3 regions of the Micromonospora sp. SD19 genome follow, and region 3 is predicted to be linked to each of the others. Evidence: riboswitches for the same ligand, from Rfam matches in the RefSeq annotation. Region 3 holds a riboswitch; each other region holds the start of a gene.
The links. A riboswitch is a leader RNA that binds a small molecule or an ion and turns the genes downstream of it on or off. The one in region 3 is predicted to bind S-adenosylmethionine.

Region 1: it holds a riboswitch for S-adenosylmethionine, as region 3 does, so the genes downstream of both, thrC (threonine synthase) here and ACX27O_RS21945 (ABC transporter substrate-binding protein) in region 3, are expected to answer to the same signal.
Region 2: it holds a riboswitch for S-adenosylmethionine, as region 3 does, so the genes downstream of both, ACX27O_RS23320 (aminotransferase class V-fold PLP-dependent enzyme) here and ACX27O_RS21945 (ABC transporter substrate-binding protein) in region 3, are expected to answer to the same signal.

What each region holds. Positions count from the first base shown of each region.
Region 1 is NZ_JBTLMN010000007.1:262,473-269,655, reverse strand. Features, by position in the region: gene ACX27O_RS23255 (GNAT family N-acetyltransferase) at 129-659, shown strand; gene paaN (phenylacetic acid degradation protein PaaN) at 933-2,606, opposite strand; gene ACX27O_RS23245 (GNAT family N-acetyltransferase) at 2,707-3,726, opposite strand; gene thrC (threonine synthase) at 3,979-5,265, opposite strand; SAM riboswitch class I at 5,276-5,411, opposite strand; gene ACX27O_RS23235 (DMT family transporter) at 5,479-6,441, opposite strand; gene ACX27O_RS23230 (ArsR/SmtB family transcription factor) at 6,533-6,838, shown strand; gene ACX27O_RS23225 (DoxX family protein) at 7,087-7,183, opposite strand, start outside.
Region 2 is NZ_JBTLMN010000007.1:281,940-289,122, reverse strand. Features, by position in the region: partial or broken gene ACX27O_RS23345 (ATP-dependent DNA helicase) at 1-397, shown strand, start outside; gene ACX27O_RS23340 (AI-2E family transporter) at 626-1,936, opposite strand; gene ACX27O_RS23335 (GroES family chaperonin) at 2,096-2,434, shown strand; gene ACX27O_RS23330 (hypothetical protein) at 2,528-2,695, shown strand; gene ACX27O_RS23325 (PrsW family intramembrane metalloprotease) at 2,721-4,208, opposite strand; SAM riboswitch class IV at 4,232-4,352, shown strand; gene ACX27O_RS23320 (aminotransferase class V-fold PLP-dependent enzyme) at 4,471-5,658, shown strand; gene ACX27O_RS23315 (FUSC family protein) at 5,683-6,942, opposite strand; gene ACX27O_RS23310 (HD domain-containing protein) at 7,025-7,183, shown strand, end outside.
Region 3 is NZ_JBTLMN010000006.1:400,235-407,417, reverse strand. Features, by position in the region: gene ACX27O_RS21965 (BTAD domain-containing putative transcriptional regulator) at 1-234, shown strand, start outside; gene ACX27O_RS21960 (Na+/H+ antiporter) at 347-1,924, shown strand; gene ACX27O_RS21955 (amino acid ABC transporter ATP-binding protein) at 1,954-2,697, opposite strand; gene ACX27O_RS21950 (amino acid ABC transporter permease) at 2,694-3,464, opposite strand; gene ACX27O_RS21945 (ABC transporter substrate-binding protein) at 3,504-4,364, opposite strand; SAM riboswitch class IV at 4,638-4,749, opposite strand; gene ACX27O_RS21940 (amino acid transporter) at 4,836-6,794, opposite strand; gene corA (magnesium/cobalt transporter CorA) at 6,949-7,183, shown strand, end outside.

The sequences.
Region 1 (7,183 bases), on a different contig from region 3:
GCACGCTACACGAGGAGTGACGGCCGCGCACGGCCACAAATCGGACACACTCCGGGGCCACGCCGAGGTGACGGCGAGCGGGCACAGCTCACGAGAAGGCGGCCATCCCCTGTGGTAGGCATGCGGACATGACCACCGACATGGGCTCGCCGGCGGTGCGGCTGGCGGAGATCCGCCGGGTCCGGCCGGAGGACGCCGCCCGGATGCGGGCGCTGCGCCTGGAGATGCTGGCCGACGCGCCGTTGGCCTTCCTGGAGACCCTGGCGGACGCGGCGGCCCGGCCACACAACGAGTACGCCGCCCGGGTCGCGTACACCTCAGCCGGTTCCAGCAACGCGCAGTTCATCGCCGACCCCGGTGGCCGGCTGGTCGGGCACGCCGGCGGCACCACCGCCCCGAACGAACCCGGCGTAACCGTGATCTACGCCGTCTACGTCACGCCGACCTGGCGCGGCAGCGGGCTGCTCGGCGAGCTGATCGACGGGGTGGCCGCCTGGTCGCGCGCCTGTGGCCGACCGGAGCTGCTGCTGGAGGTGGTGGTCGGCAACGACCGCGCCTACCGGGCCTACCAGCGCCTGGGCTTCCAGGACACCGGGGTACGCGTCCCGCACCCCACCATCCCAGCCCTCACCGAACTGCACATGCGCCGCCCCGCCTAGACCCAAGGAACCACCACGCCGACCGGGACCACCGCGCCGATAGCCATGATCGTGCAGCAACCAGGATCTAGTGGTAACCCACCGACGGGAGACCACTACATCCTGGATCGAGCACGATCATGGGGTGGCGAGAAGGGCTCCAGCCTGGACAGTCGACGACCACCGTGCCTACGGCGGGTTTCCGGGGCAGCCCGACCCGCGCAGGGATCAAGCCTGACCGCCCGGAGCGGGGCGGACTGCCCCGGAAACCCCAACCGCAACCAAGATCGAAGATCAGACGTGCCGCCGGGACTGCACGATCCGGAACCGGTTCGCCACGTACGCCCCGTCCGTCAGCGCCGAGTTGGCCGCCGCGTTGGCCCCACTGCCGTGGAAGTCGGAGAACGCCGCCGACTGGTTGACGAAGACACCTCCGGTGAGGTTGCAGGACAGGTGCACCCCGACCTCGACCGCCACCGCCTCGGCCGCGTCCAGCACCGCCTCGTCGGTGGAGTAGACACCGGCGGTGAGCGCGCCCTTCTCGCCGACCGTCCGGCGCAGCAGTTCCAGGCTGTGTGCTGTGGAGTCGGTGGCGATGGCGAACGAGATCGGCCCGAACCACTCCCGGCCGTACGTCTCCGCGTCGTCAGCGGTCAGCTTCACGATCGTCGGGGTACGCACCACCGCGTCGGCGTACGACGGATGCTCCACGGCGCGCGACTGAAGCACCGGCTCGCCGACCTTGGTCACCTCGGCCAGCCGCTCCAGCACCCCGTCGTTGACGATGGCGCCGGTGAGTTCGACACCCCGGGCCGGGTCCGCGGTGAGCTTGCCGACGGCGGCGGCGATCCCGCCGGCCACCTCGTCGAAGCTCTTGTGCCCCTGGTCGGTCTCGATGCCGCCGGCCGGGATGAGGATGTTCTGCGAGGTGGTGCACATCTGACCGCTGTAGAGGGTCAGCGTGAAACCGAGGTTGCGGCACATGCCGGCGAAGTCGTCGGTGGAGTCGATGACGACGGTGTTCAGCCCGGCCTTCTCGGTGTAGACCGAGGCCTGCCGCGCGTGCGTCTCCAGCCAGTCGCCGTACTCGGTGGAGCCGGTGAAGTCGACGATCTTCACGGCCCGGTGCAGGGCCAGGTCGCTGGCGAGCTTCTCGCCGGGCGCCTCCGCCGCCAACATGATCAGGTTCGGGTCGAAGCCGGCCTCGGCGAGCACCTCCCGGGCGTACTTCACGGTGATGGCCAGCGGCAGCACGGCGCGCGGGTGCGGCTTGACGATCACCGGGTTGCCGGTGGCCAGCGAGGCGAACAGCCCGGGGTACGAGTTCCAGGTCGGGAAGGTGTTGCAGCCGATCACCAGCGCCACCCCACGCGGCACCACGTGGAACGTCTTGGTCATCCGCAGCGGGTCGCCCTTGCCGGCGGCCTTCTCCCAGCCCGCCGTGCCCGGGTGCCGGGTCATCTCGGCGTACGCGTACGCCAGGGCTTCCAGCGCCCGGTCCAGCGCGTGCGCGCCACCGGCCTGGAAGGCCATCACGAACGCCTGCCCGCTGGTGAACTGCACCGCGTTGGCCAGTTCGAAGATGTTCTTGTGCAGCCGGTCGAGGATCTCCAGGCAGACGCCCACCCGGGCCTGCGGGCCGGCGTCACGCCACGCCGGCAGCGCGGCGGAGGCGGCGCTGACCAGCTCGCCGGGGCCGGCGTGCGGGTACCGCACCGCCAACTCCACACCGAACGGGCTCGTCTCGGTGGCGACCCGAGCGCCGCTGCCGGGCTGGTCGAGCGGAAAATCACCACCGAGGTACGCCTCGAAGGCGGCCTTACCGTCGGCGGCGGCGGTCTCGCCGTACACCCGGGGGCTGGGGGATTCAGGATAGGCGGACCAGTAGCCCCGCTCCGTGATCGCGGTCAGCGCACGGTTGAGGGTGTCGGCGTGCCTGTCGTACAGGGGATGCGGGGTCTCCGTCATGCCCGCCATCATGCCTGAGTCAGGTCCGCGAGCAGTAGCGCGAATGCCCGGCAGCGGCGCATGCCTGAGTCAGGTCCGCGAGCAGTAGCGCCGATACCTGTCAGAGGGTGAGCTGCCAGTCGGTCCAGGAGTCCACCGGGCGGAAGCCGAGCTGCTCGTTGATCGCCACCATGTAGCTGTTGCTTGTCGCGTTCCAGGTGTCGATCACCTGTATCGCCGGCTGGTGGGTGAGCAGGTGGTGCAGGTTCTCCGCCTTGGCGATGAGGCCGAGCCGGTGCCCACGGTGGGCCGGGTCGACGATGGTGATCTGCTGGAACGCGTGCCAGTCGGCGGAGGCACCCACGTCCAGCAGCGTCCAGGCGACAAGTCGACCGGACGCCTCGTGGCGCATCCCGAGGTGGTAGCGCCGCCGGCCCCGGGCGTCCAGCGCCCGCTCGTTGCCGCGGATGCGCTCGGCGTCCACCCGCTCCGGCTCCCACTGCACGTCGCCCATGGGCGCGTCCATCAGCAGCCGGCCGTCGAGGTAGGCGATGTCGGCGACGTACTCCGGCGGGGTGGCCCCCTGCCAGCAGACCGACTGGTAGCCCTCGGCCCGCGGGCGGGCCTCGGCGAGCGCCGCCCGCAGCGCGACCCGGTCGAGCTTGCTGACGTCGAGCCGTCGGCGCACCTCGGCGAGGGCGGGCTGCGCTCCGGTAGCGGCGGCGAACGCGTCACCGGCCACGCTTCGGGGCGGCCCGCCGGGCAGCGCGGAGACCGCCATCCCCACCACCCGCTTGCGGCCGTGTTCGCGGAGCAGACGCACGCCGTACTCGTGCAGGGCCCGGCCGACTCCACGACGCCGCAGCTGGGGATGCACCAGCAGGTCGGCGGTGGCGTTGTCGGTGTTGTCGAGCTGCGGCAGGTCCAGTTGGAGGTAGCCGGCCGGCACGCCGTCCAGTCGGGCCAGCGCCCAGAGTGACCGGGTGCCGGGCATCGGCGTGTGGAACAGCGCGTCGAAGCGGCGCCGGCAGGAGGGCGGGAAGTCCGGCAGGTCGGCGTGGTTGACCGCTGACCCGATCCGGTACGCCTCGTCGACCGCGGTCCGGTCGGCGCCGTCGAACGACGCGATAGTGATGCTCATTGCGCTGAGGGTGCACCAGGCAAAAGCGATCGGGCCAGCGAATTAATCGCTGGCCCGATCGAACGTGGTCGGGAGGGACACTCGCACAACGCCTCCGGCGTTGGGTCGCAAGAACTTCAAAAGTCTTCGGCGAAATGCCCTCCCGCACGGAGCATCTTGCGCCGTCCGGTTCCTGCCGTCAAGTCCGTAGCGGCGGGTTTTCCACACTCACAGCGAAAACCCAGTTACTGGCTGATCCACCTGGCCCGTGGGTCAGCCGAGGAGGCCGGCGTCGCGGGCGGCACGCAGCGAGGGCTTGATGTGGTGGGTCGGGCCAACCTGGCCGGCCACCGCGTCGATGGTCTTCAGACCCTCGCCGGTGTTGAACACGACGGTCTCCGCCGACGGGTCGAGCCGACCGGACTCGACCAGCTTGCGCAGCACGGCCACTGTCACCCCACCCGCGGTCTCGGCGAAGACCCCGGTCGTGCGGGCCAGGTCGCGGATGCCCGCCCGGATCTCGTCGTCGTCGACGTACTCCATCCAGCCACCGGTGCGGCGGACCGCTTCCAGGGCGTAGAGGCCGGCTGCCGGGTCGCCGATGTTGAGCGACTTGGCGATGCCGGTCGGCTTGACCGGGATGATCGTGTCGGTCCCGCCGTGCAGGGCGGTGGCGATCGGGTTGCAGCCTGCGGACTGCGCACCGAAGACCTTCCAGCCGCCGGCCGGCGCCTCGACCAGGCCGATCTCGACCAGCTCGGAGAACGCCTTGTCAATCTTGGTGAGCAGCTCGCCGCTGGCCATCGGAATGACCACCTGCGCCGGGATCCGCCAGCCCAGCTGCTCGGCCACCTCGTAGCCGAGGGTCTTGGAACCCTCTGCGTAGTACGGCCGGACGTTCACGTTGACGAACGCCGTGTCCTCGAATTCGTCGGTCTCCACCAGCTCGCCGCAGAGCCGGTTGACATCGTCGTACGAACCGTCGATGGCGACCAGTTCGCCACCGTAGACGGCGGTGGTGATGACCTTGCCCTGCTCCAGGTCGCTGGGGATGAAGACCACCGAGGGCACCCCGGCGCGGGCGGCGTGGGCGGCCACCGAGTTGGCGAGGTTGCCGGTCGACGCGCAGGCGAACCGGGTGAAGCCGAGCGCCTTGGCGGCGGTGAGCGCCACCGAGACGACCCGGTCCTTGAACGAGTGGGTGGGGTTGGCGCTGTCGTCCTTGACCCACAGCGGCGCGGTGATGCCCAACTCGGCGGCGAGGTGCGGGGCCGCCACCAGTGGGGTCAGCCCCGGGTCGAGGGTGACCCGGCTGGCCGGGTCCTGACCGGCGGGCAGCAGTGCGGCGTACCGCCAGATGTTGTCCGGGCCGGCTTCGATCTGTTCACGGGTGACGGTGGCCAGCGCGGAGGTGTCGTAGTCGACCTCCAGCGGGCCGAAACACTCGTAACAGGCGTGCTGGGCGGCGAGCGGGTAGCGGGCCGAACAGGCGCGGCAGACCAGGGCGCGGGCCGGGCTGGCAGAGGTGTCGATGCCGGAGCTGACGAGCGTCGACGTCATGTCGAGAGTCCTCTCATCTTTCCCCGCATCGCACCGTGCGGCGGGGACGGAATTGGCACCTGCCCCGCGGGTCGCTCAGCGGTGAGCGCGCGGGGTGGTTGCCGGGGCGTCGTCGGGCCGTATCCCTCAGCCCCTCTGGATGAGGTATTCAGTTGTGCCGCCGAGTCTAGGCAAAGCTGGCCGTGGCCTCCAGGGCGAATCCCAGGGAGTGGGTCAGCGGGCGTTCACGGCCACCGGGTCGGTCACCGCGATCGGGTCCGTCACCGCACCCGACTGGGGCAGCGGCGTGGTCCGGGGGCGGGCGGCGAGATTCGCGGCGATCAGGGCGGCGATCGTGATGGCGGCCCCGACCAGTTCGACGGGTTCCGGGCGGTAGCCACGGGCGATCTGCACCGCGAAGGTGGTCACCGGAACCAGGTTCATGAACAGCGCGGCGTTGGCGGCACCGAGTCGCTGCACGCCGGTGTTCCAGGCCAGGACCGCGATGACGGCACCCACCACGACGGCGTACGCCAGCTGCGGGGTGACCGCCACGAGGTCGGCGGCGCCTGGCGCGTGCTGCCAGCCGACGGCGTCGGCGCCGATGCTCAGGACGAGCATGGCGGCCGTGCCGGCGAGCGCGGTCAGTGTGGTGAAGCGCAGCGGCGTCCACTCGCCGAACCGGCTGGCGCCGTGGGTGTAGATGGCCCAGCCCAGCACCGCGCCGATCATCATCAGCCCGCCGAGGCCGAACTGGCCGAGCCCGGCCAGGCTGCCGCGCGTGATCACCAGGCCGACTCCGATGAGCGCCACCAGGGAGAGGGCCAGCAGGAGCGGCTTCGGGCGTACGCCGTCGCGAGCCCAGCGGACGAGCTGGGTGATCACCGGGGTGGTGGCCACGAAGAGGGAGACCTGCTGCGGGGCGGCGTGTTCGAGCGCCAGGTTCGTGAGCAGGTTGAACCCCGCGAAGCCGACCACGCCGAGCACCACCACCTCCAGCGCCCTTCCACCGTGCCGCAGCGCGCCGGCCCCCTCGCGGAGCAGCAGGATGGCGACCAGGACGACGGCGGCCAGCAGGTAGCGCGCGGTGGTCAAATTGAGCGGGTCGACCCGGTCGAGCGCGCTGGCCAGGATCGGGAACATCACGCCCCAGCCGAGCACGGCGACCAGTGGGTAAGCGGTGGCGCGGGATCGCATCGGCAACTCCAATGTTCGAGTATCGTCGAACCAACGACACCGACAGTAGGAGCTTGTTCGACTCTTGTCGAACAATGGTTACACTGGTCACATGGAGCCGCACGAACCCGACCTGACCGCCGTACCGGTCACCAGCGTGCTGGCCGCGCTCGCCGACGACGTGCGGCTACAGATCGTCCGGGCGCTCGCCGAGGGCGGCGAGTCCCCCTGCGGCAGCTTCGACTTCGGCGTCTCCAAGGCGACCCGCAGCCACCACCTCAAGGTGCTGCGCGAGGCGGGCCTGACCCGGACCCGCGCCGCCGGCACGAGCCGCCTGGTCCGGCTGCGCCGCGACGAGCTGGACAAGCTCTACCCCGGCCTGCTGGACGCGGTCCTCGCCCACCACCGACCGGCCTGACGCTCCCGCCTCGGCCCCTCCCGCACGTGTCGCTGACGGTCACGGCTGCGGAGCGGGTGACACCTACCATTCGCGCATGCTTTGGAGCTGAATCGTTTACGACATCAGCGCCCAGCTGGGATCCGGCGCGCGGGGCGCAGAGCCGGGCCGGCGCACGGGGCGCAGAGCCGGGCCTGCGGGGGACGGCCGTGACCGGCGCGTCGCCGGGGCCGCCTCGTCGAGGCCCCGGCGACGCGGAACGGGTGCGGTCAGACGACGATCGAGCTGCTCTCAGCCATCGGCGTCGCCGGCGCGGACTCAACCTCGCGGCGACGCGCGAGCAGCGTGTCGAGCGCCCAGGAACCC
Region 2 (7,183 bases), on a different contig from region 3:
CTTCCGGGAGGAGCGCGCCAGCTGCCTGTTCGGGGTGATGTCGCTCTGGCAGGGGGTGGACGTGCCGGGTGACGCCTGTCAGCTCGTGGTCATCGACCGGCTGCCCTTCCCCCGCCCGGACGAACCACTGGCGGCGGCCCGCGCGGCGGCGGTGGACGCGGGCGGCGGTTCGGGCTTCGCGGCGGTCAGCGTGCCGATCGCGGCGGTCCGGCTGGCGCAGGGCGTCGGCCGGCTGATCCGGGCGACCGGCGACAAGGGTGTGGTCGCGGTGCTCGACTCCCGGCTGGAGACGGCCCGGGGCTACGGGCCGTTCCTGCGGCGCTCGCTGCCACCGTTCTGGTACACGACCCGCCCCGAGGTGGCCCGCGGCGCCCTGGAGCGCCTGGCGAAGTCCTGACCCGCCCCGTCCACCCTCGCCCTCGCGCCACGTCCCGCCGCCAGGCCCCGCCGCCCTCCGCCGGGCCGCCCCACCGCACGGCGCACGGCGCACGGCCAAGATCGCGCTACAACAGGGAAAGAGTGGCCTCCCGCACTGGGGGCCACTCTTTCCCTGTTCGTGCGTGATCAGGCGGTCGACGGCGTGACCCATCGGGTCCGGGCGCACAAGGCGCGGGCGCGCCCGGAGCTAGGGGGCCTGGGCGGCGACCACCACGGCGTCGGGCGGGGTGTCCGGGACCCTCCGGGCGGCGAGCCTGCGGACGGCGGTGTTCAGCACCGCGATGAGCGGCACGGAGACCAGCGCGCCGGTGATGCCGGCGAGCACCACACCGGCGGCGATGCCGATGATCACCGCGAGCGGGTGGAGGGCGACCGCCCGGCCCATGATCAACGGCTGGAGCACGTGGCCCTCGATCTGCTGCACGCCGATCACCGCGCCAAGGATGATCAACGCGGTGACCGGGCCGCTGTCGACGAGGGCCACCAGCACCGCCACGCCGCCGGAGAGCGCCGCACCGACGATCGGGATGAACGCGCCGAGGAAGACCAGCGCGGCCAGCGGGAAGGCGAACGGAATGTCGAAGACGACCAGGAAGATGCCGATGCCGACCGCGTCGATGAAGGCGACCAGCACGGTCGCGCGGACGTAGGCGCCGAGCGTGTGCCAGGAGGCGCGACCCGCGTCGTCGACCTTCCACCGGGCGGCCACCGGCAGCAGCCGGACCAGGAAGCGCCAGATCCGGTTGCCGTCGCGCAGGAAGAAGAACGTCGCGAAGAGCACCAGCAGCGTGCCGGTCAGCACCTCGGCCAGCGTCGCGGCGGTGCTCAGGGCGCCACTTGTCAGATTGGAGGTGTTGGAGTTGATCCAGGCCTGCGCCTCGTCGATGTAGCGGTCGAGCTGAGTGTCCGAGAGGTGCAGCGGCCCCGTCTTCAGCCAGTTCTGGATCTGCCGGACACCCTCCGACGACTTCTCGCTCAGCTCCGGTACGCCACGAATGAACTCGTTGACCACCAGCGTCAGCGTGCCGATCACCGCGGCCAGGCCGCCGACCAGCACCACAGCGGTCGCCAGCGACCGGGGGAACCGGATCCGCAGCAGCCAGCCCACCGCCGGCGCGAGCAGCGCCGAGAGCAGCAGCGCGATGGCCAGCGGAATGATCACGATCTTGATCGTGCCGACGATCCGCAGCAGGGCCCAGGCCACCACGCCGATCACGATCAGTCGCCAACACCACGCGGCGGCGATCCGCAGCCCGTGCGGAACGTCGGCGTCGTCCCGGCTGGACGTGGAGCTGTGCAGGTCCACCGGTGGTTCCGCGCCGTAGACAGTGGCGCTCGTCGGCGCGGTCGGCCCCGGCACGGCCGGCGACGCCACCCGGGCGGCCGGCGACGCGTCGTTCAGCGCGTCATCCGCCGCGCCCTCGTCGGCGCGCGCCGACGCCTGTCGTGACTGGTAGGCGCGGCGAAGCCGCCCGCGTACCCGCTCGAAGCGGCTCAAGCGCACCTCCTGGCAGAGAACCCGGCCCGCCCACGGTGACAGGTCGGACAGCATACGTCCGTTCCCGACACCGTAGGGGGTTCCGCCACACAATGCCCCGACCACCTCCGGCGTAACCACCGGCCGGTAGCCGTCGGCCCACACGGTAGCGTCTGCGGCGTGACCGCCGACAACGATCTGGACGCCGGCCTGCCGATCCGCCTGCTGCACGACCGCGTGCTGGTACGCATGGAGGGCAGCGAGGGCGAACGCCGCTCCACCGCCGGCATCGTCATTCCGGCGACCGCGGCGGTCGGCAAACGCCTCGCCTGGGCCACCGCCGTCGGGGTGGGGCCGAACGTACGCGCCATCGTCTCCGGCGACCGGGTGCTCTTCGACCCGGACGACCGCTCCGAGGTCGAGCTGCACGGCCGCGGTTACGTGCTGCTGCGGGAGCGGGACGTGCACGCCGTCGCCGCCGAGCGGATCGAGAACGACTCGACCGGCCTCTACCTCTGACGCACCTCCCCCGGCCACCAGGCCCCGTCGCGCACCGTTTGCCCGGGCGCACGACGGGAAGCCATCCGGCGACCGTGGCCCTGGGGAGGGACGATGCCGGTATTCGTGAAGAAGCTGTTGACCTGGGGCAGTGTCGCGTTCCTGATCTACTTCATGGCCTTCCGGCCGGACGGTGCCGCGCAGATGTTCCGGGCGATCGGGGCCGCGCTGATCGCGATGTTCCAGGGCCTCGGTGACTTCCTCACCTCGCTGATGACCTGAGCCGCCCGCCGCCCGTCGGCAGCGCTCAGGGGTGCGTCGGCGGCCAGGGCGGCGCCGACCGCCCCGGCCAGCCGGGTGCCGCGTACCCCACCGGAGCCGGGGCGGGGGCCAGCACCACCGGGATCGGCACCACCGGCTCGTGCGGCGCGTCCACCGGGCGCTGGGTGCCGTCCGGGAAGCGCAGGTGGTAGCGGCTGCCGTCCCAGACCCCCGCCGGGGCCTGCGGGTCCCGACCGACGAAGAACGTCCGGTACGCGCTGATCGCGTCCAGCAACTCCCGCTCCTCACGTGCGGTCCGCTCCTGGTCGGCGGGCTTGCGGTCCAGACCGCGCAGCGTCCCGTCGCGCAGCAGGGCCAACCGGGTCGCGGCGGACTGGTAACCCCGCATCGCCCGCACCCCGGCGTCGCCGGCCACCCGCCGCGCCCAACTGCGGGCGGCGTGTCGCCTGCCGAGGCTGCTCAGGGCGGCCACCTCGGGCGGGCTGAGCCAGCCAGCGCGTACGTAGTCGGGCAGGACCCGCTCGGTGAGCCGCCCCTCCCAGGCGCGCAGCCACAGCGCCAGCCCCACGGTGCCGAAGAAGACCGGCACCATCAGGCCCAGGAAGCCGTACAGCATGATCACCGCCTCGCCGGTGGCCTGGGTGAGCGTGGGCAGCAGGTTCCACGTGCCGTGCAGCATCATCGCGAGCAGCAGGCCGGCGATCGGGGCGAGCACCCGGATGCGCCGGTCGGCCGTCCGGGAGGCGATCCCCAGCCCCACACCGGTCATCGAGGTGAAAAGGGGATGGGCGAACCCGAACAGCAGGATCCGCAGGATGAAGATCGCGATGACCTGCTGGATGCCGGTCGCCGGGCCATAGCGGTCGGCACCGGAGGCGTAGCCCAACCCGCCCAGGTAGAGGATGTTCTCCACCATCGCGAAGCCGACCGCGGAGAGCCCGCAGTAGACCAGGCCGTCGGTGATCCCGGACCATTCGCGGCGGCGGAACACCAGCAGCAGGATCGGGCCCAGCGCCTTGGTCAACTCCTCGATGAACGGCGCCACCAGCACCCCGGTGAGCGCGGACGGCAGGCCCCAGTCGGCGAACCGGTTGGCCGCGAAGTCGTTCACAGTGAGCGAGGCGGCGGTGGAGACGAACGCACCCCAGGCGAAGCAGAAGATCAGATACTTCAGCGGCTCGGGTTCGTACCGGTCCAACCAGAGGAAGCAGCCGACCAGCACCGGCACCGGCAGGATGGCGGCCACCACCCCGATCAGCAGGGCCTGCGCACCGAGCGACTGGCCGAGCGTGAAGACCATGAACACCGCGCACGCCGCGATGAACAGCACCACCCCGGCCAGCACCAGGAACCGCCGCCAGCCCAGTCGGCGCAGCGGCATCCGGGGCGTCTCGGCCACCGGCGGGGCGGCGGGCGCGGGCGGGCCGGCGGGCGACGGCGGCAGCGGTGAACCGGGCGGGGTGTCGGCCATGCGGTCAGCGTAGCCATCCACCGCCGGCTGGTTCGGCCGCATCGGTAGCCGCTATGCTGCCGGCAGGTCACGAGCGCCAGCGTCAAACCCCGGTTTGCTGGCCGGCAACCCTCGTCGAGTTCGCGGTGGGGTGCCCCGGGTGATGACCGGGCCCAGCCCGATCGGTGTGCTGGGCAAGCGCGGACCCCGTCCCGATGTCGCACCCGGGGTCCCTGACCCCGGAGGTTCCGGCGTGTCCGTCACCCTCGTTCCCTCGCTGCCCACAGTGCCCGCCAGGCCGTCCGCGCCGCTCGACGTCCTCGGTATGCCCGGCGAGATCAACCTGGACTACGCGGCCAGCGCACCGTGCGCGCGGGCCGCCGCCGACGCGGTGGCCGAGCTGCTGCCCTGGTACGCCAGCGTGCACCGCGGCGCGGGAGCGCTGTCGCGACGCTGCACCCTCGCCTACGAGCAGGCCCGGCAGACGATCGGGGACCACTTCGGCGCTCGCGCCGACGATCACGTGATCTTCACCCGCAACACCACGGACGCGCTCAACCTGCTGGCGCGGGCCGTGCCGGCCGGCACGACGGTCGTCACGTTCGCCGGCGAGCACCACGCCAACCTGCTGCCCTGGCCGCGCGGATCGGTGCGGCTGCCGGTGCCCACCGACCCCGAAGGGGCGGTACGCGATCTCGCCGCCGCCCTGACCGAGCTGCGTCGGGGCAGCAACCCGGCGCTGCCGGTGCTGGTCGCGGTGACCGGTGCGAGCAACGTGACCGGTGAGCGGTGGCCGGTCGCCGAGCTGGCGCGGGTGGCCCACCGGCACGGTGCCCGGATCGTGCTCGACGCCGCGCAACTCGCCCCGCACGCCCCGGTCGACCTGCTCACGCTGGACGTCGACTATCTGGCCGTGTCCGGCCACAAGCTGTACGCGCCGTTCGGCGCGGGCGTGCTGATCGGCCGGGCGGACTGGTTGGACGCCGCGCCGCCGTACCTGGCCGGCGGCGGGGCCACCAGTCACGTCGGTCCGGCCACCCACGACGTGACCTGGGCGACCGGTCCGGCCCGCCACGAGGGCGGCACCCCGAACCTGCTCGGCGCGGTTGCGCTGGCGGCGGTGTGCGCGGCGCTCGACGACGCGGACCGGGCCACGCTGGCCGCCCACGAGCAGGCAGTGCTGGCCCGGCTGCGGACCGGCCTCGCCGCCCTGCCGCACGTCGTGGAGCTGCGCACCTTCGGCCCGGACGCGCCCCGGGTCGGCATCGTCTCGTTCGTGGTCGCCGGTCGGGACTCCACCGAGGTGGCCACCCGGCTGGCCGCCGAGCACCACATCGGCGTACGGGACGGGTTGTTCTGTGCCCACCCGCTGGCCCGGCGGCTGCTCAGTGAGGCGGCGGGACGTACCGGCCGGCGGGACCTGCCGCCCACCGCGCTGCGCGCCAGCATCGGGCTGGGCAGCACGGCCGCCGAGGTGGACCGGCTGCTCGCGGCGCTGGCCGAGCTGGGCTGAGGCCCGGCCGGCGGCGGCCCGCGCTCAGCCGATCGGCGGGGCGGTGGGTGGCTTCGGCGCCTCGCCGGGCTCGGCGGGCTCACCGACCGGGCGTTCCTGCTCCCCGAAGGCGGTGCGGATCCACCGGTTCGCCTCCTCCTGCTCGATTCCGGAGGCGACCAGCAGGTCGCTCGCTGTGGTGCGGACCTGGGCGACCACCACACTGCCGGAGAAGCCGACCCCCTCGCCGTACGCCCGGCCGGCCTCGCTGACCGCCCGCAGTGACCGTTCCCGGGCCTTCTCCGGCTCCTCACCGGCGGCGAACTCGTGCTTGAGCAGCCGGACCGACTCGGCGAGGTGGCCGATCGCGTCCGGCATCGGATCGGGCACCGGTTCCTCGTCCTCGACCAGCGTGACGGACCGGCGGATCAACGTGCCGCTGTTGCGCATCGCCCGGTCGATCGGGTCGGCCGCCTCGGCGTAGTGGGTCAGTTCGTCGCGGCGGTGCCAACGGGCCGGGGAGAGGGTGGCGGTCTCCTTCGCCCCCTCGATCGCCTCGCCCAGCGTGGCCAACTCCTCCTTGTTGTTGCGCAACCTCTCCAGCGCGCCCTGGATGGTGGCGCGGTCCCGGTTGCGCAGCCCGTCGGCGGTGGCGTCGAGCTGGGAGGCGAGCAGGTCCAGGGCGGGTCGGGCGGCCCGGTTGATCACCCGGAGCGGGTTCAGCGGCAGCAGCACCGCCGTGACCAGCAGCGCGATCCCACCGCCGAGGAACGCGTCGACGAAGCGGGGGATCTCCAGGTTCTGGGTCGACGGGCTCAGCGTCACGATCAGCACCGCGGTGGCCGCCGCCTGGATAACGATCGCCACGCTCGCCCCGGCGAAGATGGTGAGCAGAATCGCCACGGTGACCACCAGGCCGAGCTGCCACGCGCCAGTGCCGAGGAAGTAGATCAGCAGGTCACCGACTGCCACCCCGACGCCCACCCCGACGATCAGCTCCACCGTCCGGCGGAACCGCTGACCGACCGAGGCGGCCAGGGTGCCGACCGCGGAGATCGGCGCGAAGACCGGTTGCGGGTTGCCGAGCAGCCGGTGCGAGACGAAGTACGCGAGCCCGGCCGCCAGCCCGGCCTGCACGGCGAGCCCACCGGCCATCCGTACCCGGTGCAGCCGGTCGTGCAGGGTGGCTCGACCGCGGTGACGCAGCTCTTGGGTGGCTTCGGCGATCCGCGCGCCGTCGATGTCCACCAGCCCTTCACGCAGCGCGGTACGTCGTACCACCGGAGGTCGCTTGTCGCGGGCCACGGCCATGGGCGCGACTACCCGTGGTGGGCTCGCTGAATCCTCCCGTCCGGCGCGTCGCGGGCGGATGCGGCAGACTCGGGCGGTGGCTGATCTGCTGGACCGGTGGCGGGCGGCGGCCCGGGATGCCGGCGCGAGGCCCGACCCGGACACGACCCGGGCCGGGGAGATGGTGATCGCCCGGTGGCGGGAGCCGCACCGGCACTATCACACGCTGGCCCATCTGACGGCGGTGCTCGATGTG
Region 3 (7,183 bases):
TGCCTCGTCGGTCGGGCGGCGCGCGTGCTCGGCGACCGGGCCACGATGACCAGGGTCCACGCCGAACTGCTGCCGGCGGCCGACGAGTTGGCAGCGGGCAGCGGGGTGCTCACCGTCGGACCGGTGGCCGGGCACCTCGCCGACCTGGCCGCCGCCCTGGGCCGGGACGAGGAGGCGGCCGAACACCGTCGTACGGCCGGTGCGGTGACCGCCCGCGCCCGTGCCGGGGCCTGATCCGCACCCGCGACCACCACAACTTGCCGGTTTCCGCCGGAACGCACCGACCGGTGCGGTCAGATGGAGCCACCGGCGCGTCCGCCGTCGGCCATGGTCCGAGGGGGTAGGCGTGGAGGCGCTCGTCCTGATCGTGGTGCTCGGTGTCACAGTGCTCGTCGGTACCACCGTTGGCGGTCGGTACCGGGTGGCCCCGCCGGTCCTGCTCATCGCGTTGGGCGTGCTGCTCGGGTTCACGCCGCCGCTGTCCGAGGTCACCCTGGAACCGGATCTGGTCCTGCTGATCTTCCTGCCGGCGATCCTGTACCGGGAGAGCCTCACCATCAGCCTGCGCGAGATCCGCGCCAACCTGCCGGTGATCGGGATGCTCGCCGTGGTGCTGGTGGTGCTCACCATGGTCACCGTGTCGTACGCCGCGCAGGCGTTCGGGGTGAACCCCGCCGCTGCCTGGGTGCTCGGCGCGGTCCTCGCGCCGACCGACGCCGCCGCGGTCACCGGTCTGGCCAAGCGGTTGCCCCGCAAGCTGCTCACCACCCTGCACGCGGAGAGCCTGATCAACGACGGCACCGCGCTGGTGGTCTTCGCGGTGGCAGTGGGTCTGCTCAGCCAGAGCGCCGAGCCGGGCGTGTTCGGCGTCGGCGAGGAGTTCGTCGGCGCCAGCGTCGGCGGTGTGGTCGCCGGTCTGCTGGTGGGGGCCGCCGTGGTGCTGGTCCGCAAACGGCTCGACGATCCGCTGCGCGAGGGCGCGCTCAGCGTGCTGACCCCGTTCGGCGCCTTCCTGCTCGCCGACTCGGTGCACGCCAGCGGTGTGTTGGCGGTGGTGGTCGCCGGCCTGGTGCTGTCCTACGCCGGCCCGCGGGTGATCCGCGCCCGGTCCCGCGTGCTGGCGTTCGCGTTCTGGGACCTGTCCACCTTCCTGATCAACGGTGGCCTGTTCGTCCTGCTCGGCACGCAGATTCCCCGCGCGGTGCGGGGCATCACCAGCACGTCGCCGCAGCGAGCGCTGCTGATCGCGCTGGTGGTCACGGTGGTCGTCGTGGCCACCCGGCTGCTCTTCATCTATGTCACAGCGCAGTCGGCGCGACTGCGCCGCCGCCGGATGGTGGACGACGTCGGTCGAGGTCCCTCCGGCTGGCGGGTGGGGACCGTCGGGGGCTGGGCCGGTTTCCGGGGTGCGGTGTCGCTCGCCGCCGCCCTGGCCGTCCCGACGATGACTGTGGATGGCCGGCCGGTGGTCGAACGCGACCTGATCATCTTCGTCACCGCGCTGGTGATCGTGCTGATCATGCTCCTGCAGGGCACCACCCTGCCGCTGGTGGTGCGCTGGGCCGGGCTCAGCGGCGACCCGGGACGCGTCGACGAGGCCCGGCACGCCCGGCGGCGGGCCGCCGAGGCGGGCCTGGCCGCCCTCCCGCAGGTCGCCGCGGAGATCGGTGTCCAGGGTGATTCGGTGCGTCGGCTGGAGGCCGAGTACCAGCGGCACCTGGAGGACCTCAACGAGAGCGGTGGGACCATCGCCGATGAGCGTCGGCTGGAACGGCGACTGCGCCTCGGCGTCCTCGCGCACAAGAGGCGGGAGGTCACCCGACTGCGCGACAACCGGGAGATCGACGACCTGGTGCTGCAGGAACTCCAGTCCGCGCTGGACAACGAGGAGATCCGGCTGCTGGGGCGCGAACCCAACGAGTGACCGTCGGCCACCGCGCGCGCCCGCGCGGCTCAGAGCACCTGGTCGAGGAACCGGCGCAGCCGCGGATGTTCGGCCCGCTCGAAGACGGCCTCGGGCGGGCCGGCCTCCAGCACCACACCCCGGTCCATGAAGGCGACGGTGTCGGCGACCTGCCGGGCGAAGCCCATCTCGTGGGTCACCACCACCATGGTCATTCCGGCGGCGGACAGGTCGGCCATCACCCCGAGCACACCCTTGACCAGCTCCGGGTCGAGCGCCGAGGTCGCCTCGTCAAAGAGCATCACCTCGGGCCGCAGCGCCAGCGCACGGGCGATCGCCACCCGTTGCTGCTGACCACCGGAGAGTTGCGCCGGTCGGGAGTTCGCCTTGCCGGCAAGCCCCACCAGCTCCAACTGGGCGCGGGCGAGCGCGTCCGCCTCGTCCTCACCGAGCTTGCGCAGTCGGCGCAGCGCCAGCGTGACGTTGCGCAGCACGCTCATGTGCGGGAAGAGGTTGAACTGCTGGAACACCATGCCCACCCGCTGCCGCAGCGCGTCCGGGTCGTCGCCCAGCACGCTGCGCCCGTCCAGCAGCACGTCGCCCCGGTCCGGTTCGATCAGCCGGTTGATGGTGCGCAGCAGTGTGGACTTGCCCGACCCGGACGGGCCGATGACACAGGCCGTCGCGCCACGCGGCACCGACAGGTCGACGCCGCGCAGCACCCGGTTCGGTCCGAAGGCGAGGTGCACATCGTGTACGTCGAGGCTGACCGAGGTCGTCGTGGCGGTGGTCATCGCCGATTTCCTTCCATCGCGTACGGCGCGGTGTCGTCGTCCTCTTCGGTCGGCGCGGTGGCCGGCCGACCGTTGCGCAGCCGGCGGTCGATCCAGTTGACGACGTGCGTCAACGGAACGGTCAACGCCAGGTAGCACAGCCCCGCCAGCAGCAGCGCCGACTCGTTACCGGTGGTGGCCGCGTAGTCCTGCCCGATCCGGAACAGCTCCCGCTGGCTGGCCACCAGGCCGAGGAAGTAGACCAGGCTGGAGTCCTTGATCAGCGCGATGAGCTGGTTCACCCAGGCCGGCAGCACCCGCCGGATGCCCTGCGGGACGATCACCAGCCGCATCGCGTCGGCCCAGGAAAAGCCGAGCGCCCGGGCGCCCTCCAACTGGGCGGCCTCCACCGACTGGATGCCCGAGCGGAAGATCTCCCCGATGTACGCGGCAGCGATGAGCGACAGCGCCAGGATGCCCAACGGGTAGGGGTCCGGTCCCCAGACCTGCATGCCCAGCGGGGCCAACCCGACGCCGATCAGCAGGATCGTCGCGGCGGCCGGCAGCCCCCGGAACACGTCGGTGTAGACCCGCGCCGGCCAGCGCAACCAGCGGCTGCGGGAGATCCCCGCGACGGCCAGCAGCAGGCCCAGCACCGAGCCGAGCAGAGCGGCGGAGACCGCCAGGATCAGCGTGTTGGGCAACCCGACGGTCAGCATCTCGGGCAGCGCCTCGCGCATCGAGTCCCAGTCGAAGAACGTTTCCCACAGGGTGCTCAACGGATCCATGTGTCGCCTCTCCTACCGCCCCGCTCGCTCGTCACCGGTTCAGGACGCCGCCGACGCGGACGCCGACGGCGCCACAGTGACCGCGCCGCTGCCCGGCTTGAAGTCCGCCGGGATCGGCCGGCCCGGGTAGTACTGCGCCTGCAACCGGGTCCAGGTGCCATCGGCGATGACCTCGTCGAGGCTCTTGTTCAGCGCCTCGCGCAGCTTGTCGTTGCCCTTGGCCACGGCGTACGCGGTCGGTGCCGGGCTGAGCTGCTTGGCCGCCACGGTGATCTTGCCGTTGCTGTCGGCGGCCGACTTCTCGCCGATCTCCGCCGGGGCGATCCACGCGTCGGCGGTGCCCGCCTTGAGCTGGTTGATCGCACCGTTGTAGTCCGGCACCCGCACCGGGTTCAGCTGCCTGCCGGTGGCGTAGTCGTCCTGGACCGTGCCCTGCACCACCACCACCCGCTTGCCGGTGAGCTGGTCGAAGCTGGTGATCGGCGAGCCGGCCGGGACGTCCAGGCCGAAGTAGCCGAAGTCGTAGCCGTTGCCGAAGTCGACCGTCTTCTTGCGGGCCTCGGTGATGGTGATCGAGGAGCTGCCGACGTCGAACTTGCGGTTGTTGACCTGGCTGAGCAGCGCGGAGAAGTCGGTGCCGACGAACTCCACAGTGAGGCCGAGCTTGCCGGCCACGGCGGTCAGCAGGTCGTTGTCGAAGCCGGTGAACCTGCCGTCCTTGAGGTACACGTTCGGCGGGGCGTCGGTCAGCGTGCCGGCGCGCAGCACGCCCGGCTGGGCCAGGCCGTACGGGTTGGCGTCGGACGAGCTGTCGTCGCCGCAGGCGGTGAGGGCGGTGGCGGCCAGGATCGTCGCCGCCCCCAGGGCGGCGGCACGGGTCACTGCGGGAAGGAATCGCACTGGTGTCTCCGAAGGGTGGTGTCTCGGCGGGCGCGGTTGTGCGCCACCGACGGTGCGCCCGATGGGCGTACCGGTGGAAAGGGGTTTCGGGAGGGTGGTGCTAGAGCGCGGTGCCGCGACGACAGGCGGCGCTGCACATTCGCATCGTGTCCACGTGCCGTCGCCGGGTCAGTGCGGGCGAGGGTCGACCGGTGCGGAGGTCCGCGACGTCAGTCGGTGGGGTGGTGCTGAGGATGCGCATGGTTCTCCCGGGTCTGTGCTGACCTGGGTGCCAGGCCACGCTTGCACCGACGTCGTGCCGGTGCCTGGTCTTCACCCGGGGCACCCCACCGCGGAGGAGGGTTGCCGGCCAGCGAGCCGGGGCTTCGCGCTGGCGCTCATGACCTGCGCCGAGGCTAGCAGCACCGACGGGTGCCGCGTCCAGTCGGTATGACCACGCTCACCGTGCGCGACGGTCCGTCCGCGCCCAGGTCAGCCGGCGTGCACGTGCGGTCGACGGTGTGGGTCGGGTTCCTGGCGGCGCAGGATCTCCCGGGTCACCGAGGCGATCGCGCCCTGCCCGAACGCCAGGTAGCGCAGGAAGTTGCGAACCGGACCGCCCTCGGACCACTCGAAGTAGATGTGGGGTCGCCGACGGCTGCGGTCGCGGATCTCCAGCAGCAGGGCGGCCAGCGCGGTGGGCACCGACGAACTGGCCAGGCTGAGCACCGGGAAGCGGCCGTCGACGACGCTGCCGCGGACCAGCACCTCGGTCTCGAAGTCGGACGGGTCGGTGACCTCGACCTCGACGAAGATGACGTCGCTGTCGTCGGGGAAGTCGTTGTCCGCCATGGTCTGGGCGAGCTTGGCGCGGTACTCCGCCTCGTCGCGCCGGTCGGGTTCGTGCGCGATGAGGCGGATCCGCCGGCCGGCGCGTTCGTCGATGATCCGGGCCGCGGCCGGATCCAGCTCGACGTGATCGACGCGCAGTTCGTAGGCCCGCATCAGCCGGGACAACACCGACACCAGGAGGATCCCGCCGATGAAGCAAGCGGCGATCTTGACGCCACTGGGGCGTTCCACCACGTTCGCCAGCGTTGTATAGACGAAGATCACCGCGATGATGCCGAACGCGATGGTGCGACCGCGCTGACGCTGCCGCAGCGCCGCGAGCGTCACCGCCGTCGCGGCCGAGGTGATCAACACCAGCACCCCGGTGGCGTAGGCGCCGCCCTGCGCGTCCACGCTGGCCTCGAAGATGATCGTGATCAGGAACGCCACCGAGGTGAAGACCAGCACCAGTGGCCGGACGGCTCGCGCCCAGGTCGGCGCCATGCCGTAGCGGGGCAGGTAGCGTGGCACGAGGTTGAGCAGACCAGCCATCGCCGACGCCCCGGCGAACCAGAGGATCCCGATGGTGGACAGGTCGTAGATGGTGCCGAACACCTCGCCGAGGTGGGCGTGCGCCAGATAGGCCAGCGCCCGCCCGTTCGCCGGCCCGCCCGGCTGGAAGGCGTCCGGCGGGATCAGCACCGTTGTCGTCACGCTGCTGGTGATCAGAAAAACGCTCATGATCACCGCTGCGGTGGTCAGCAGCCGGCGCGCGCCACGGATCCGGCCCAGCGGTCGTGCCTCCGAATCCTGCGGGTCACCCCGTACGCTCGGCATCACCGCCACCCCGGTCTCGAAGCCGGACAGACCCAACGCCAGCTTCGGAAAGACCAGTAGCGACAGCCCGACCACCAACCACGGGTCGCCGTGCCCGGTGGTCAGCGCGGTGGTCCAGTCGCCCACCGCGCTCGGATGCCTCACCACCCGCCACAGCGCGTCGGCCACCACCACCGCGTTCAGCGTCAGGTAGACCGCGACCAGGACGACGGCGATCCCGATCGCCTCGGTGAATCCCTTGAGGAACACCGCGCCCAGCAGCGACACGAGCAGCAGTGTGACCAGCACCTCGTGCCCCTTGAGCGCACTCGGCCAGAACGGGTTCTCGTCGATGTGCGCCGTTGCGTCAGCGGCCGAGAGGGTGATGGTGATGATGAAGTCGGTGGCCGCGAAACCGAGCAGCACCAGCACCAGCAGTTTGCCCGGCCAGTAGCTCAGCAGGCGGACCAGCATCGCGATGGAACCCTCACCGTGCGGGCTCTCCACCGCCACCCGCCGGTAGACCGGCAACGCCCCCAGCAGGGTCACCAGCACCAGCACCAGGGTCGCCACCGGCGAGAGCGCCCCGGCGGCCAGCGCCGCGATACCCGGCTGGTAACCCAACGTGGAGAAGTAGTCCACACCGGTCAGGCACATCACCTTCCACCACGGGTGGTGCCGGTGCTCCGGCGGGCGCCCGTGCGGCCCCGGGTGCTGCACGGCCTGGTCCGAGCCGGCGTCGAGCAGCCACCCCCGCAACCGGCCGGCGCGTCTGTCGAACGTCACCGGCGCGTCCCCCGTCATCCCGCTCACGGTCACCGTGAGTATCCGCCCATGGGGCCGCTGCCGTCCGCCGGTGCGCGGAACCCAGCCGACACCCCGGCGGGTTTCGGGCCCAGGGCACCGGGGATGCAGCCTCCCGGTCCGGACCGGACGGCACCGGGGGAGGGGACAGGGCATGGTCGGCGGCCGTCGCTTCCGCCCGGGTGGTGGCTTCGGCCGTCAACTCGACGAGTACGAGACGAGGGTCGGCGTGGTGCCGCCCCCGGAGTCGCCCGCCGCGTCCCACGGCCTGGTGGACAGCGCGGTCTACCTCCGGGGGCACCGGTTCGCCTCGCCGTCCGGCCTCGCCGAGACGTACCGCTGCCTGCAGGAGCAGGACGACGCGATGGCCTGGATCGGGTTGTACCGGC